2 regions of the Paenibacillus sp. JNUCC32 genome follow, and region 1 is predicted to be linked to the other one. Evidence: riboswitches for the same ligand, from Rfam matches in the RefSeq annotation. Region 1 holds a riboswitch; the other holds the start of a gene.

Region 1 (3,208 bases):
AGGCGTCGATGCCCAGCTGGTTTAATGCCGGGTTGCCGTTGGTTTCCGCGGCATAGTTCAAGGACAGGAAGCCGATAAACAAGGTCATCATTACCGAGAATATGATCCAGCCCTGCTTACGGCTCTTCGCGAACAAACCAAATGTGTAAGGAAGCGCCGCCCCGAGACTCCACATGGACAGAATCTCGATCACATTGGTCAGCGGGGACGGGTTCTCGAACGGATGCGCCGAGTTGGCCCCCATAAAACCGCCCCCATTGGTGCCCAGATGCTTGATCGATTCGAGCGCAGCCACCGGACCCACCGCTATTTGCTGCTCGCTTCCTTCCAGCGTCGTGACGCTGAGCGTAGGCTTCAGGGTCTGCGGCACCTGCAGCGCCACCAGCACCATCGCAATGATGAAAGCAGCCGGAATGAATACCCGGGTATGCGCCTTAACGAAGTCCTCAAAAAAGTTGCCGACGGTCGTGCCCTTGCTGGTCACCGCCCGGATAAAAGCAATCGCCACGCACAGCCCGGTCGCCGCGGACGTAAACATCATCATCGTAATGACGGCCATCTGGGCCAGATAAGACAATCCCGACTCCCCGCTGTAATGCTGAAGATTCGTATTGGTCATGAAGCTGATCATCGTATTGAACGACAAGGTCGGTTCCATATGGCCGATGCCGTTCGGGTTCAGCGGCAGCACCTTCTGCAGCCGCAGAATCAAGTAGCCCGCCGCAACCAGCACGATATTCGTTAACACAAAGCTGACGGCATATCCTTTCCATGTCATCCCCTTGCGTTCTTTCAAGCCGATCAGAGCAAAGATCGGTTTCTCCGCCCAGGAGAACCATCTGTCCGTTCCATTGCTTTCATAACGAAACACCTGATATAGATAAGTTCCCAGCGGCTTGACCAGCAGCACTAGAACGAGTATAACGATGGCAATTTGTAAAATGCCCATGACGATGCCTTCCTCCTTCAGCCGTTTCCCTAGAATTTTTCAGGGTGAATCAGCGCATAAATCAAATAGAGAAAAATAAAAATCGTGAATATCAACATGATCATCACGGCTGATCAGCCTCCGGTTCCGAAACCACGCGCCCGCACCAGGACATAAACAGCATGAGCAGTCCGTAGGTTCCTCCCAAAATGAGCACCATAACTAAATCCTGCATGAATGTAACCTCCCCTAACTCTTGTGGCGTCAGTCCAAACGCTTAGCTCATAACGGATGCCATCAGAAAGGACACCTGATGATGATTCGTATGAAGCACCACATCGGCACCCAGCCCTTTGTATATCAAGCGCGGATTGCCGGAATGGGTGATCACGTAAATCGACTCCGAGGTCCATGTCCGGCAGATCCGCAAGTAGCGGCAGCACAGATTCAAGCTGCTTTCGAACAGAAACACCTTGCTGACGGGAAACTCGGGAATGATCCAGGTCTGCTCGTCTCTTGTATCAATCAAAATGATGGGTTTGCAGCCCAGTTCTCGCAGCCTCTGCTGCTCAGCCCGGTTGTTGGCTATGGCCGCAAACGGAACACGTTTGTGAATCAGCTGGCGGACGAATTCCTCCCCTGCCTTGTTCGGCGCGGATACCAGGATGAATTCCTGTGGTTTCTCCATCTTCGTTTCTCCTCCTAAGGTCAGAAAGAGAAGGCAACAACAAAGAAGCCTGCGGAAAGAGAAGAACTCTTCCCGCAGGCTTCTTACAGGACACGGTGAAATACACCGTGGCCCAAGTCCACGACAATCGTTGCCTCTCTCGATACGCTTACGAGGTTAGCTGACGGATTCGGGCGTGAGAGTCGCCCTACCCATAGACCGTTATCTTGTCTACAGGATTCACCCCAGAGAGATCAGGTTCATCTCCCGACTGGTTCCCCCGTTCCTTTTCCATTCAAGGACTCAGCGAAAATTAAAAACGAGTAGCATGTTATTCTATTAGCCATTGACTTGTCATCCAGACTGGGCATAACAGCACAGCAACAGGAGGTCCACGCGGTGAGAGTCGCCTCTACCTTCAAATCTCAGCAAGGCCCATGGTGCCTTCGCCATCGATCCATAAAGGCTTAGGGGCAACTCTCACACTGCCTTTAGACCTTCATGAAACGGCTGCCCGTATGCCTTGGTCGTTGATGACCGTCAATTCATAGTTCGTATCATACGTCCGGCCCTGCAGGATGTAAATGTGAGCAAAAACACATCTAGCGTTATGTCGAACAGGAACCAAGCAGTATTTCGTCTTTATCTTCCGAATACTGCTCTATACTATGTATTTCTCTTGTTTTCTCTTATTTATCGCAATCCAACGAGATACCGAGATTTTGCCACGATAATAGATGACACGGCCGATTGTACGCGTTTTCTTTTACCGTTTTCATCACATTTCGGAATCTATTCGTCCCATACGGTCATTTACTTTTCGTTTCCTCCGGCGTATGATTCATCCATCTATCCGAAACACGTGATACGCCGAGCTCCCGACAGACCGGGAGACGGGGGAACCAAAGTCACCAGTCTTCGATTGGTGAATGGGGTGAATCCGCTGCGCCTAGGATCGAAGGGCCCCGCGGTAGGGTGCTCTCAGTCCGAATCCGTCAGCTAACCTCGTAGGCGCGTTGTTGAGAGAGAATACCATCCAAGCTTTGGCATAGCGGCCGCCGGAATTGGGGCTCTAACCATAAATAGGCCTGGAGAGCGGGGTTTCTCTGCTCACCAGGCCTATTTGCCGTGCATATAACATTCTTATAAAGGAGCGTAGATCATATCATGACGAAACTCATCGAGGCAGCGCTTACACCCGTCATCGAAACCGCAGTGCCTGCATTAGGTGAAGAGACTATCGGCCATATGGAGATATTTCGTTTCGACCGGGGCTCGGCCGAACGCTTTATCCCATGGAGCGATCATGGCTGGAACTGCGGCTTGTTCAAAGTCAGCTGCAAAGACGCGGCAGGATATGTCGAATATGCCCTGCCAAGCACGAGAGAATTTTCGGACCTGGTCCGCTGGGCATCCGTCTTCTCAAGGCTGAGAGGCATGTCCGTGACTGAGGCCATTCGCTATGCCCGAAAGCAGCAGCAGTGGGGACCCGCACGGATGCAACTTGCTGTATCGGCCCTCGCCGATCTGGAGATCAACCTGCATCGGCACATCACTCGAGAGCGGTTAGGCGGACTGCCGCTGGAGCGCTCCTTCCTTATGAATTGCTCGGA
Region 2 (3,208 bases), 390 kb from region 1:
TCCGCATCCATGTGTCCGCCTACTTGATTCAAAGCCGGTCCAGCGCCGCCTTGAAGTTGGTCACCATGACAGCTGATGCAGCTTGCTTTCAGTGTGGCTTCGGCTGCGGCAGCATCCAGAGTCACTTCCGGCATAGTCGGCTTCTCTTCCTGAGCTACCTGTTCCTTGCCTGGGAGCGTAAACATCAGCGCAATAGCCAACGCACATGCGACGAAGAACAATCCGCTCATGATCCATTTTTGCATCGTCATATCGTCCCTTCTATGTATACTGCACTTTTGCACTTGTCTCCATTATAAACCAACATCCATAGACAGCATAGCCAGTTGTGACAAAAAAAGCAACTATACCGCGCGCCTTCATAAAAAGTACACAAAATTGTGCTTTTTCATATAGACAAGGATTACTATTCCTCATTTGCCGGAGGCTCATACACCATGCAGTGGAAAAGGGCGTTTCCCGTCGGTGTAAGGCGCTCGTACGTATCGGTGATATGAAAGCCCGCCTTTTCGTATGCACGGATCGCGCGCTCATTCCAGGTCATTACCTCCAGGTCGATCTCATCGGCAGGCCGCCTCCGCCTCGCTTCCCGGACAATCGTCTGCATAAACCGTTTACCCATTCCCCGCCCGCACCAATCAGGCCGCATGCCCAGCCCGATCCGCGTAACCTCATGCATCGGAAACAGCTGGGCAAATCCCCATAGCGTCTTCCGTTCATCCAAAATCGAAATGTACTGTTCCCGGCGGATGTCCGGATCCCCAAACTCGATCTCAAGCCCCTTCATCTGCTCCCAGGGAAGAAAACCGTAAATGTTATAGGGAGGAGGATAGGTCCAGGCGCATATTTCTTTCGCGTGCTCTTCACGCATGACCACCGTATGAAATGAAATCGGTGCTGCATCCATTGGCAAAGTCCCCCTGTCATAATTACAAATTAAATTATACCCCATTTCTCAAACATTCTAGCCGCATTCAAAAAGCCCGTCCAAGAGAAGTAGGTCTCCTTTGACGGGCAAACGGATATGTATGGGCAGGACGAGGATAAGACATCGAAGCTTGGGAGATTCTCCGGTCGACTTTTCATACTGATCATTGCTCATGATGCGTTCGGCATCTACGTATCGCTGCTCGTAGTAGTCCTCAGAAAATAAAATCAATATTTTTCCATTAGGGTGTTTAATGAAGGGAGAGGAGGGTATATAAAGGGTAGAAGATGCAATGACTTGAGGATGCGAAGAGAATTTGCATAATAATTTTCTTTTTTTCTCGAAAAGTGGGAACTTTTTCGTTGTCCCAAACGTTATAAAGGTATACACAGAGGCAGAAAAAAGAAAAAGCCGCTGGATGAGATCGGCACAATCTCATACGCCCAGGGCTTCTTGTAAAGGATAAATCAATGAAGTTCCAATAATTAATTGTAGTTCACAGCTACAGACTTGTACGTAGACTGACTCATGACTCGCTTAGCACCTACGTATCGATTGGCGTAATAGCTCTGGCTCAGCGGACTGATGATGACACCGCGCGAGGATGAGGAATGAGCGAATTTGCCGCCCCCAACATAAATACCCACATGAGATACACCTCTGCCGGATGTGTTGAAAAACACGAGATCGCCAGCTTTCAGCTTGCTCTTGGCTACGGCCGTACCGACTTTGTATTGAGCTCCAGACGTGCGCGGCAGGCTTAGACCAAGTTTCTTGTAGATATAGCTGGTGAATCCGGAGCAGTCAAAACCATTCGTTGTGGTTCCACCTGTTTTATAAGAGACACCAATGGCTGGTTTGATTGCAGTATTTAATTTGGAATCGGCGAAAGCGCTTCCGGTCCCTAATGTGAGTGCGAGGGCCAGGCCTAGAGAAATGGCCGTTAACTTCTTTTTCAAAACAAAAAGCTCCTTCCATTGCCTGCGAGGTTAGCTTAAGGGTTCGGTTGAAGGTCCCCTATGATCCCTCTCTTGCGAGATCAATTCACCCAAAACGGATCCCCCGCTTCCCAATCATGGGAATTCGGCTCCTTAAAATGTTGATGAACCCATTCATAGACGTCTGACGTTCCAACATGCTTAACGAAATTACATAGTTCCAGCAAAAAGTTACAGTAAAGATGACAAAGTTGTTACTAACATATTCGTTATTTTAGCAGAGTATTAACAATTTGGCAAATGAGGAAAGCTCATTTTTATACAAAAAAACCTGTCCCCATCATGCGGGATCAGGTTTTTTTGTAATTTGGCCATCGGAAAATGTAATATTGAGGAAAAATGAGCTTCTATTCTTTGTAAAATCAAGTCCGAGAGAGAAATGTGTCGCTTCCGATTACAGCATATTTACGAGCTTGTTTATCATATGATGGTAACGAAATGTAACGATTAGGCATGCTGCGAGGAAGAATCCCGCCACAAATGGTATTGGGCGGAAATTACCCAAATTTGGAAGAGTCCATTCAGAAAATAAGAGGCTTGCTGAATAATCAAGCCAATCAATCCCGCCCAGAAGAGCGATGCCGAGCTTAGGAGCAAAAGAATGACGCAGGCCGATCCGCCAACGGTAAGGGATAACAGCACAGCCGTGCCCAGTCGGCGGAAGAGCGCAAGAACGGAGCTGATCATGCCGGAATTGTCCGTACGGCCGAATTGCATATAGAGCAATAACAGGCGAATCAGATAGGCGTACAGAAACCATCCGGCTGCATGAGGCAGCGCATGAAGCAGCAGAACCGGCTCATGGATCCCGTTCAGCAGAATCGGAAGGATTTTGGGCAGAATCCAGTATCCGGGCACAAAGGTAAGAACAAGTTCGATCAGATAAAATACCGTAACGGGCTTCCATAGCTTCTGCATGCCGGTGAAGAAGAATAATCCGCGCTCGCCCTTGGCCTCCTGGTGGAGGTTATAGAAGATGCCTGCCCGAATGAGCGGGGTACATACCATCCGGATCAGGAGCAGAGCGGCCAGAAGCCAACCATAGGTATGGACCGTGCCGCTTAACGACAGACTCATCTCGCCCTCGTAGAAGAATAACAGGCGGCTAAGCTCGTTAGGGGCAGAATCCGGATACCGCATCAGCAGGGGGACGACTGCCGATTTTACAAGCCGGTACAGGCAATATCCCCACAGCATGCGGTACAAGAACAGCAGAATGGAGACGTATAATTGGTCTTTAACACTGATCCACCCTTGGCCTGCATAACTTTTCATGTGCTCC

What was found. A riboswitch is a leader RNA that binds a small molecule or an ion and turns the genes downstream of it on or off. The one in region 1 is predicted to bind cyclic di-AMP.
Region 2: it holds a riboswitch for cyclic di-AMP, as region 1 does, so the genes downstream of both, JNUCC32_RS24615 (C40 family peptidase) here and JNUCC32_RS22975 (hypothetical protein) in region 1, are expected to answer to the same signal.

The regions. Positions count from the first base shown of each region.
Region 1 is NZ_CP062260.1:5,183,931-5,187,138, forward strand. Features, by position in the region: gene kdpA (potassium-transporting ATPase subunit KdpA) at 1-949, opposite strand, end outside; gene JNUCC32_RS31860 (potassium-transporting ATPase subunit F) at 979-1,053, opposite strand; gene JNUCC32_RS22975 (hypothetical protein) at 1,206-1,616, opposite strand; cyclic di-AMP (ydaO/yuaA leader) riboswitch at 1,746-1,914, opposite strand; cyclic di-AMP (ydaO/yuaA leader) riboswitch at 2,454-2,626, shown strand; gene JNUCC32_RS22980 (hypothetical protein) at 2,763-3,208, shown strand, end outside.
Region 2 is NZ_CP062260.1:5,575,191-5,578,398, reverse strand. Features, by position in the region: gene JNUCC32_RS24625 (c-type cytochrome) at 1-245, opposite strand, end outside; gene JNUCC32_RS24620 (GNAT family N-acetyltransferase) at 407-907, opposite strand; gene JNUCC32_RS24615 (C40 family peptidase) at 1,414-1,887, opposite strand; cyclic di-AMP (ydaO/yuaA leader) riboswitch at 1,892-2,027, opposite strand; gene JNUCC32_RS24610 (hypothetical protein) at 2,374-3,201, opposite strand.